3 regions of the Achromobacter sp. GQ309 genome follow, and region 3 is predicted to be linked to each of the others. Evidence: predicted binding sites of a transcription regulator. Region 3 holds the regulator's gene; each other region holds the start of a gene.
The links. Region 3 encodes LexA, which represses DNA repair genes until DNA is damaged. Its sites were predicted from a motif close to ACTGTATNNNNATACAGT; they were not measured.

Region 1 (3,276 bases), 370 kb from region 3:
CGCGAAGGGCATCTGATGACGCACGCGGCGCTGGCCACGTTCATTTCCGAAGGCCATTACGCGGCGCACATCCGCCGCATGCGCATGCTGTACGGCCGCCGACGCGCCATGCTGGTCAACCTGATCGAGCGCCGGCTGGGTCCGGACTGGCTGCATCGCGATGCCAGCATGGCGGGCTTGCATCTGGTGCTGACGCTGCCCGCGGACATGGACGACCTGCGCGTCGTTGAGGTGGCGCGCAGCAAGGGCGTGCTCACGCGCGCGCTGTCGCGGTATTACGTGAACGAGGAAGGGCGTCGGCCGGGGCTGCTGCTGGGATATGCCTGTGTGCCGGAGCACGACATCGCGCGCAAATTTGAAGTGCTGCTGGAGAGCTTGGCGGAGGTGGCGCGGCCGGCGGTAAGGACGAGTGCGAAGGCGGGTGTCTGACCCCCGTCACAGGCCCGGCAGTTGCAACGCCGACGCGAAGGCCGCCGCGTTGCGCATGCCCTGGTCTTCGAAGTTGGTGTTGAACACTGCATGCGCCTGCGCCGATTGCGAGGCCAGCCGCGTGAAACGTGCGACCAGTTCGGCCAGTTCCGTTTCCGAATATTCGTACTGAAACCGCCCCGACGACGCCGGCCCTGACGCGTTCCACTTGGCCGCATTGCGCCCGTGCAGACGCAACAGCGTCAGCTCCGGATGGGTGCTTTCCCAAACCGCGGGCACGGTGTTCTCGAACCCTTGCGGCGCGTCGACAACCGTGTGCACGACACCCAGATCCCGTTCGAAGGCCAGCGTGTCCGCCGTGGCCGCCGGGCTTTCGAACCAGCTGTGGTGGCGGAATTCCACCGACACCAGATGTTCTTCCATCCGCCGCGCGCAGTCCGCCACGCGCGCCATGCCGCGGGCGTCGCGCCGTACCCAAGGCGGAAACTGGAAATGCACCGCGCCCAGCTTGTCCGCCATCCGCAACGGCTCGATGGCCAGCTGGTAGCGCCGCCAGAGCTCGTCGCGCAGGTCGCCCGGCATGCGGTCGTGGTAGATGATGGGCTCCGGCCAGTCCGCCAGTTCGCGCCGGATGTCGCCGGGCAGGGCGGTGAGCGGCGTCTGGTGGCCGGTAAATAGCCGGAACGCCTTGATGTTGAAGACGAAATCGTCCGGCGTGCGGGTGGACCACAGGTAGGCGTTGTCCGGCGTGGGCATCGCGTAGAAGCTGGAGTCGACCTCGGCCAGCGAAAAGCGCGACGCATAGAATCGCAGCCGCGATTCGGCGCTGCGCGCATCGGGCGGGTAGAAGCGGCCGCAGGCCAGCAGGGTGGGGTCGGTCCAGGAGGCGGTGCCGGTCAGGATGCGGGGAAAATCGGGCATGGCGCCGGGCGGTTCAGACGGAAGTCAAAAAATTCTGTATAAATATACAGTGTTCACCCGGAGCCAGCCTTGGCTCCTTCCTTTTTTGCGGCCGCAGCGCTGCGGCTCCGCGACATGCCAGACCAAGATCAGACTCCCAGCACGCCCGACAACCCCCAGACCGCCGCCCGTCCGGCCGAGCGGCCCGATCCGCTGGCCGACCTGAATCCCGCGCAGCGCGAGGCCGCCGAATTCGGTGTGGCCGGCGCGCCCGGCAACGACGGCCCGCTGCTGGTGATTGCGGGCGCGGGGTCCGGCAAGACCAATACGCTCGCGCACCGCGTGGCGCATCTGATTCTGAACGGGGCGGACCCGCAGCGCATGCTGCTGCTCACGTTTTCGCGCCGCGCGGCGCTGGAAATGGAGCGGCGCGTGGGGTCGGTGCTGCAGCGGGTGATGAACCTGCGTTCGTCGCAGCAGGCGCCGTCGCTGCCGTGGGCGGGCACCTTCCATGCGATCGGCGCGCGTCTGTTGCGCGATTGCGCGCTGCGTATCGGCCTGTCCGAAGCCTTCACCATCCACGACCGCGGCGACGCCGAGGACCTGATGGGCATGGTGCGGCACGAGCTGGGCCTGTCCTCCACAAAATCCCGCTTTCCGCTAAAGGGCACGTGCCTGGCGATCTACTCGCGCGTGGTGAACAGCCAGACGCCCGTGGGCGACGTGCTCAAGACGTCGTTTCCGTGGTGCGCGCAATGGGAAGACGAGCTCAAGAATCTGTTCCGGGCGTACGTCGCGGCCAAGCAGGACCAGCAGGTGCTGGACTACGACGACCTGCTGCTGTACTGGTCCGAAATGATGTCGGACGCGGAGATAGCAGCGGATGTCGGCGCGCGCTTCGATCATGTGCTGGTGGACGAATACCAGGACACCAACCGGCTGCAGTCGGCCATCCTGCTGGCCATGAAGCCAGACGGCCGCGGCCTTACCGTGGTGGGCGACGACGCGCAATCCATCTACTCGTTCCGCGCGGCCACGGTCCGCAACATCCTGGATTTTCCCAACCTGTTTCCCGCGCCCGCGCGCGTCATCACGCTGGACCGCAACTACCGGTCGTCGCAACCCATCCTGACTGCCTCCAACGCCGTGATCGCGCAGGCGACCGAACGTTATGCCAAGGACCTGTGGACCGACCGCAAGTCGTCGCAGTTGCCCGAGCTGGTCACGGTCAGCGATGAAGCCGGTCAGGCGCGCTGGGTCGCCGATCAGGTGCTGGCGCAGCGCGAGGGCGGTGCGACGCTCAAGTCGCAGGCGGCGCTGTTTCGCACCGCCAGCCACAGCGCCGCGCTGGAACTGGAGCTGACCCGCCGCAACATCCCCTTCGTCAAATTCGGCGGGTTGCGCTTTCTGGAAGCGGCGCACGTCAAGGACCTGTTGTCGATCCTGCGCTGGGCCGAGAACCCGCGCGGCCGCATGGCGGGTTTCCGCGTCGCGCAACTGATGCCGGGCATCGGCCCCGCCACGGCGGGCAAGCTGATGGATGCGATGTCCGCGTCCACCGAGCCGCTGCGCACGCTGCGCGAGTTCAAGCCGGGCGCGGCGGCGCAGGAAGAGTGGGGCGCCTTCGCCGACACGTACGCCGCGCTGTGCGACCCCACGCTGAAGTGGCCGGCCGACGTGGACCTGGCGCTGCGCTGGTATAGCGGCCAGCTCGAGCGCCTGTACGACGATGCGCGCGTGCGCAAGACAGATCTCGACCAGCTTGTGCGCATTGCGTCGGGCTATCCGACACGCGAGCGCTTCCTGACGGAACTGACGCTGGACCCGCCCGACGCCACCAGCGACGAATCCGGCGCGCCGCTGCGCGACGAGGATTACATGATCCTGTCCACGATCCATTCCGCGAAAGGCCAGGAGTGGAAGGCGGTCTACGTGCTGAACGTGGTG
Region 2 (3,276 bases), on a different contig from region 3:
ATCGTGCCGCTCCAGGGCATCGCCATGCCGGTCAGCCGGGCGCAGAAGATGCGCGCGCGGTTGGCGCCGCGGCGCAGCGGATTCAGGGAAACGACAAGCTCATCCGGCAGGACGGAAAAATCAGCGGTGTTCATGGGAACTCCTTGGATAAACGTTCCAGCGCCGAGGCAAATCGCCCTGGCATGCACCCGAGGCAACAGCAGCCTGCGGTCAATCGAACAAAGACAATTGGCCGGCCGCCATGGCGCGCAACTGGCGCGCACCGCGCCCGTATGCGCCGCTGACCGCGGGCAAACCACCAGGAAAAGGGACCCCTGAAGACGCTTTCGCGCCAACCGGGGATTGAAAATCGGTAGCGGCATTGGCGGAGCCGGCCGCGTTGCCGGCGCCAGCCGTGCGGGCATCGCCAGCAACGCTGGTTGATCCCGACGGCGTTGCGGCTACGCCGGTTGCAGCACCCGCTGCGTCAACTCCTGCAGCTCCGGACGCCGAGCCATCGAATAGCGACGCTGAGGCACCGGGCGCCGCGGGCGGCACGAACCGGCTGCAATCGAGCGACAGGCGGGTACGGTTCAGCCCCAGCTTGCGCGTGGCAACGGCAAAACGCTGGCGCAGCAGGTCAGCCCAGATGCCCGTGCCGCGCATGCGCGACCCGAAGTTGGGATCGTTGCGGCGGCCGTTGCGCAGGTCTTCGATGCGATGCAGGACGCGTTGCGCGCGGTCCGGGTAATGGGCGTTGAGCCAGTCCTCGAACAGCGTCTTGACCTCCCAGGGCAGGCGCAGGACCGTGTAGCTGGCGTAATGCGCGCCGGCCGCCTTGGCCTCCTGGAGGATGTGTTCCATGGATTCGTCGTTGATGAACGGAATGACCGGAGCCACCAGCACGCCCACCGGCACGCCGGCGTCGGTGAGGCTGCGCACCGCTTCCAGGCGGCGCCACGGCGCGGCGGCGCGCGGTTCCAGCGTGCGGGCCATGCCGGCATCCAGCGTGGTGATGCTGATGTAGACCACCACGAGATTCTGCTGCGCCAGAGCCGCCAGCAGGTCCAGGTCGCGGGCAACCAGCGCGTTCTTGGTGACGATGGTGACCGGGTGGCGGGTTTCAAGCGCCAGTTCGAGCATGCCGCGCGTCAGGCGCCAGTCGCGCTCGATGGGCTGGTAGGCGTCGGTGGCCGAGCCGATATTGATGGGCGACGGCTTGTAGCCGGGGCGGGCCAGTTCGGCGCGCAGGGCCTCGACCGCATTGGCCTTGGCGACCAGCCGGGTTTCGAAGTCCAGCCCGGGTGAATAACCCAGGTAGGAATGCGTGGGCCGGGCATAGCAGTACACGCAACCGTGCTCGCAACCGCGGTACGGATTGGCAGCCACTTCAAAGGGAATGTCAGGGGAATCGTTGCGCGACAGGATCTTGCGCGCCTCTTCTGCAGTGACCGTGGTTTTAGGGGCGGCCGGCGTGGAGCGCGTGTCGGGCAGGATGGGGATGACCGTGGCGCGGGCAGCAGCGCCTGCAGTCTGTTCAACCGCAGCGGCTTGCCCGGCAGACGATGAAATATCGGGAAAGGAATCGGGGACAGAATCGACGAAGTCGGCAGGCAGACCGGAAGCGGACCAGCCGTCGTCGACCTGCACGCGGTCATCGCGCTGAAAGCGATGCCGAACATTAGTAACCGCACCCCGACCGCGCAAGGCGGCGGGGGCGGCAGCCGGGGACCCAGAACCGGCGGGAAAAGAATGATCGGTGCGTGCCATAAAAACTACTGTACAAAAACACAGTGGTTTTGACAAGCACCAAAAGCCTTTTCGTAAGACAGCCCAACTTTACCGCAAGAAGAAGACATCGTCTGAACAATTCGATTTCATCTTGCGATATGGCCCGGAAACCCGCGCCAGCATTGGGTTTGGACGAAAAACAACACGAAAAAACGGGCCGCGCGGGCCCGCCTTTCATCCAAAATTGCGGTTTACCGCAGCATGCCCGCCGCGGCCGTCTGATGTGTGGCTTCGTCGATCAGAATGAACGCGCCGGTCGCCGCCACATCGTCATAACGATCAACCGCCAGCGACTCGCGCGTCGTCAGCGTCACGCGTCCGATGTCGTTCATGCGCAAGGTGCCTTCTGTGTTCTCGACCTCCTGCAGTTCATGGATGTCCCGACGCGACAACACCGCGCGCACCTTCGCCGACGTCAGCCGCGTGCCTGACTTCAGCAGATACTTGCGCGCAGGATTCAACGCCTGCGCATCCAGCCAGCACAGTTCGGCTTCGAACTCGCGCGAGACCTGCGCCGGCGCTGCGGTGTGCACGATCACGTCACCGCGCGACACGTCGACGTCGCGGTCCAGCACCAGCGTGATCGAATCGCCAGCCACCGCTTCATCCAGCGCACGATCAAACGCACGCATTTCCTGCACCACCGCCGTCACGCCCGACGGCTGCACCGTCACTTCGTCGCCGGGGCGCAGCACGCCGCTGGCGACGCGGCCGGCATAGCCGCGGAAATCATCCGCGCGATCGCCGCCATGACGCGACACCCACTGCACCGGAAAGCGCAGCGGCAAGGTGCGGCCGTCGCCCGACAGATCCAGCGATTCCAATAGGGCGAGCAGCGGCTGCCCTTCGTACCAGGGCGTCTTGGCAGACAACGTGACGACGTTGTCGCCGCTCAGCGCCGACAGCGGCAGCGCGTCGAAGTGCGGGATGCCCAGCTTGACCGCCAGGTCCGCATAGGCATCGCGGATGCGTTCGAACACCGCGCGGTCCCAGTCCACCAGGTCCATCTTGTTGACCGCCACGACGATGTGGCGGATGCCCAAGAGACGCGCGATGGTGCTGTGCCGCTTGGTCTGCGGCAGCAGCTTGCCGTCGGCGGCGCGGGTCGCGTCGATCAGGATCACGGCGACGTCCGCGGTCGACGCGCCGGTCACCATGTTGCGCGTGTACTGCTCGTGGCCCGGCGCGTCGGCGATGATGAACTTGCGCGTGGGCGTCGAGAAGTAGCGGTAGGCGACGTCGATGGTGATGCCCTGCTCCCGTTCGGCTTCCAGGCCGTCGGTCAGCAGCGAAAAGTCGATGCCGTCGCCCGCCACCCGCTTGTGCTTGGCGCGCGAGATCGCGTCCAGCTGATCGGCGAAGACGCCCTTGCTGTCGTACAGCAGGCGGCCGATCAGCGTGGATTTGCCGTCATCGACGGAGCCCGCCGTGATCAGCCGCAGCACGCCGGTGTCGGCGCCGGAAAGAAAGGAATCGTTCAGTGCATTCATGTGGTTCCCCAGGCGC
Region 3 (3,276 bases):
CGTAGAGCTGCGCGGCCAATGTCTTGTTGGGCGCAAGGACCAGCGCCGGGCGGCCCATGCGCGCGATCACGTTGGCCATGGTGTAGGTTTTGCCTGACCCGGTCACGCCCAGCAGCGTCTGGTACATGAGGCCGTCTTCGACACCCTGCGTCAGCCCTGCGATGGCCGTGGGCTGGTCCCCCGCCGGCGGATAGGGTTGATAGAGGTGAAACGGGCTGTCAGGGAAATCGACGAATCCCGGACCTGCGGCGGGAGCCCCCGCGCTCGGGTCTATTGCGCTCTTAGGCATGCTAGACTGTTCCAGGGTAAACCCCCCATTATCCACAGCACTTCGTACTGCGTCCACCCACCTCATCAGAGTCCCATGAGCACCCTATTCGATTCCGTCGAGCTCGCGCCGCGCGACCCCATTCTTGGCCTGAACGAACAATACAACGCGGACACCCGCCCCGGTAAAGTGAACCTGGGCGTGGGCGTGTATTACGATGATCAGGGACGGATCCCGCTCCTGGGCGCAGTGCGCAAGGCCGAAACCGCCCGCATCGAAGCTGCCGCCGCTCGCGGCTATCTGCCGATCGAAGGCATCGCCGGCTACAACGCCGGTGCTCAGGCGCTGCTGCTGGGCAAGGATTCCGCGCTGGCTGCCGCTGGTCGCGTGCTGACCACGCAAGCACTGGGCGGCACTGGCGCCCTGAAGATCGGCGCCGATTTCCTGCGCCAATTGCTGCCGGGCTCCAAGGTCCTGATCAGCGACCCCAGCTGGGAAAACCACCGCGCCCTGTTCGAACGCGCCGGTTTTGAAGTCGGCACCTATGCCTACTACGACGCCACCACCCGCGGCCTGAACTTCGAAGCCATGCTGGCCGACCTGAAGGCCGCGCCCGCCAAGACCGTCGTCGTGCTGCATGCGTGCTGCCACAACCCCACGGGCGCGGATCCCACCCCCGACCAGTGGAAGCAGATCGCCGCTGTCGTCAAGGAAAACAACCTGGTCCCGTTCCTGGACATCGCCTACCAAGGGTTTGGCGACGGCCTGACGGAAGACGCCTCGGTCGTGCGCCTGTTCGCAGACCTGGACATGACCATGTTCATCAGCTCGTCGTTCTCGAAGTCGTTCTCGCTGTACGGCGAGCGTGTCGGCGCGCTGACCGTCGTGGCCGGCAGCAAGGACGAAGCCACGCGCGTGCTGAGCCAGCTCAAGCGTGTCATCCGCACCAACTACTCCAACCCGCCGACGCACGGCGGCACGGTCGTCTCCACGGTGCTGAACACGCCCGAGCTGTTCGCCCTCTGGGAAGAAGAACTGGCCGGCATGCGTGATCGCATCCGCCTGATGCGCGCGCAACTGGTCGACAAGATCAAAGAGCACGGCGGCAAGCAGGACTTCAGCTTCGTGCTGAAGCAGCGCGGCATGTTCTCGTACTCGGGCCTCTCCGCCGCTCAGGTGGACCGTCTGCGTGAAGAACATGGCGTCTACGCCGTGTCCAGCGGACGCATCTGCGTGGCCGCATTGAACAGCGGCAACATCGACAAGGTGGCAGCCGGCATCGCAGCTGTGCTGTAAATCACTTGGCGGCCCGAGCCGTCTTCAGCCAGAAACGGGACCTGCGGGTCCCGTTTTTGCTGCCTTCGAGACTAGCTTGCTTTTTTGCGCTGCGTCCCCCAGAATGGCGCTGTATATATGTACAGTCCGCTCGCACCGGATCATCGCCATGGCCAGCAAACTCACGGATCGCCAACAACAAATCCTGGACCTCATCAGGCAAACGGTCACGCGCACCGGCTTTCCGCCGACGCGTGCCGAGATCGCCCAGGCCCTGGGTTTTCGCTCTCCAAACGCCGCCGAAGACCACCTCAAGGCGTTGGCACGCAAGGGCGCCATCGAGCTCACGGCCGGCGCCTCGCGGGGCATCCGTCTGAAGGACGCCGCCACCGCGCCCGCCCAGGCCTCACTCCCCATCCCTGCCCTCGCCCAGCTTCTCTTGCCGCTGGTCGGCCGTGTTGCGGCGGGTAGCCCGATTCTTGCGGCCGAGCATGTCGAACGCGAAGTCGGCGTGGACCCCAGCCTCTTTGCCCAGGCGCCCGATTATCTGCTCAAAGTCCGCGGCATGAGCATGCGCGACGCAGGCATCCTTGAAGGCGATCTGCTGGCTGTCAAAAAGGCATCTGAAGCCCGCAATGGCCAGATCGTGGTGGCTCGTATCGGCGACGATGTCACGGTCAAGCGCCTTCAACGCCAGAACGGCCATATCGAGCTCCTGCCTGAAAATCCCGACTCCGAAACCATCGTGGTCAAGGCCGATCAGGAATTCGCGCTGGAAGGCATTGCGGTGGGTCTTATCCGCACGCAAGCGCTGCACTAAGCCGGGGACCTTGTCCTGCACATAGCCAAGCCCTGCAGGCGGCTTACGCCGCCTACGCCATACCTCGCTACCGGTATGCCACATCCAAAAGAAAACCCCGCTCACTGAGCGGGGTTTTTTGCTTTGGGGCGGTCCGTAAGACTTTAGACACCCTTGGGCTTCGGGCGCCCTCTTTCGAGAGCGCCCTGGCGTTCAAGACGCCATCAGTGCTTCATGACCGGGTCGGTAGAGCCGGGTTCAGCCGGCTTGGCAACCAGGGGCTCCTTGACGACTTCTTCCTCGGCCAACGGCTCCGGCAGACGCTCCAAGGCCAGTTCCAGCACCTTGTCGATCCAACGCACCGGCACGATCTCGAGGTGGTTCTTGACGTTGTCCGGGATCTCCGCCAAATCCTTGACGTTTTCTTCCGGAATCAGAACCGTCTTGATACCGCCACGGTGAGCCGCGAGCAGCTTTTCCTTCAGGCCGCCGATCGGCAGCACTTCGCCGCGCAGCGTGATCTCGCCCGTCATGGCGACGTCGGCGCGCACCGGGATGCGCGACAGGGCCGACACCATGGCCGTGGTGATCGCGATACCCGCGGACGGACCGTCCTTGGGCGTCGCACCTTCCGGCACGTGCACGTGCATGTCGTGCTTTTCGAAGACGCTGTCGGCAAAGCCCAGGCGGCGAGCCCGCGAACGCACAACGGTGCGCGCCGCTTCGACCGATTCCTTCATCACGTCGCCGAGCGAACCCGTACGTTGGATGACGCCCTTGCCGGGCATGTCCGCGACTTCGATCGTCAGCAGGTCGCCGCCGACTTCCGTCCACGCCAGGCCGGTCACCTGACCGATCTGGTTTTCCTTTTCGGCCATGCCAAACGCGTAGCGGCGCACACCGAGGTAATCGCTGAGGTTGTCGGCCGTGACGT

Region 1: AC6CIE_RS01570 (ATP-dependent helicase) is a predicted target of LexA. The motif match lies at 1,384-1,401, and genes of this name have one in related genera.
Region 2: AC6CIE_RS12135 (PA0069 family radical SAM protein) is a predicted target of LexA. The motif match lies at 1,757-1,774, and genes of this name have one in related genera.

Annotation. Positions count from the first base shown of each region.
Region 1 covers NZ_JCAXDP010000001.1:317,177-320,452, forward strand. Annotated here, with positions in the region: gene pdxR (MocR-like pyridoxine biosynthesis transcription factor PdxR) at 1-429, shown strand, start outside; gene AC6CIE_RS01565 (DUF72 domain-containing protein) at 436-1,350, opposite strand; gene AC6CIE_RS01570 (ATP-dependent helicase) at 1,465-3,276, shown strand, end outside.
Region 2 covers NZ_JCAXDP010000003.1:605,962-609,237, reverse strand. Annotated here, with positions in the region: gene AC6CIE_RS12140 (hypothetical protein) at 1-134, opposite strand, end outside; gene AC6CIE_RS12135 (PA0069 family radical SAM protein) at 211-1,749, opposite strand; gene AC6CIE_RS12130 (sulfate adenylyltransferase subunit 1) at 1,962-3,260, opposite strand.
Region 3 covers NZ_JCAXDP010000001.1:689,671-692,946, reverse strand. Annotated here, with positions in the region: gene uvrB (excinuclease ABC subunit UvrB) at 1-289, opposite strand, end outside; gene AC6CIE_RS03245 (amino acid aminotransferase) at 365-1,564, shown strand; gene lexA (transcriptional repressor LexA) at 1,713-2,363, shown strand; gene lon (endopeptidase La) at 2,567-3,276, opposite strand, start outside.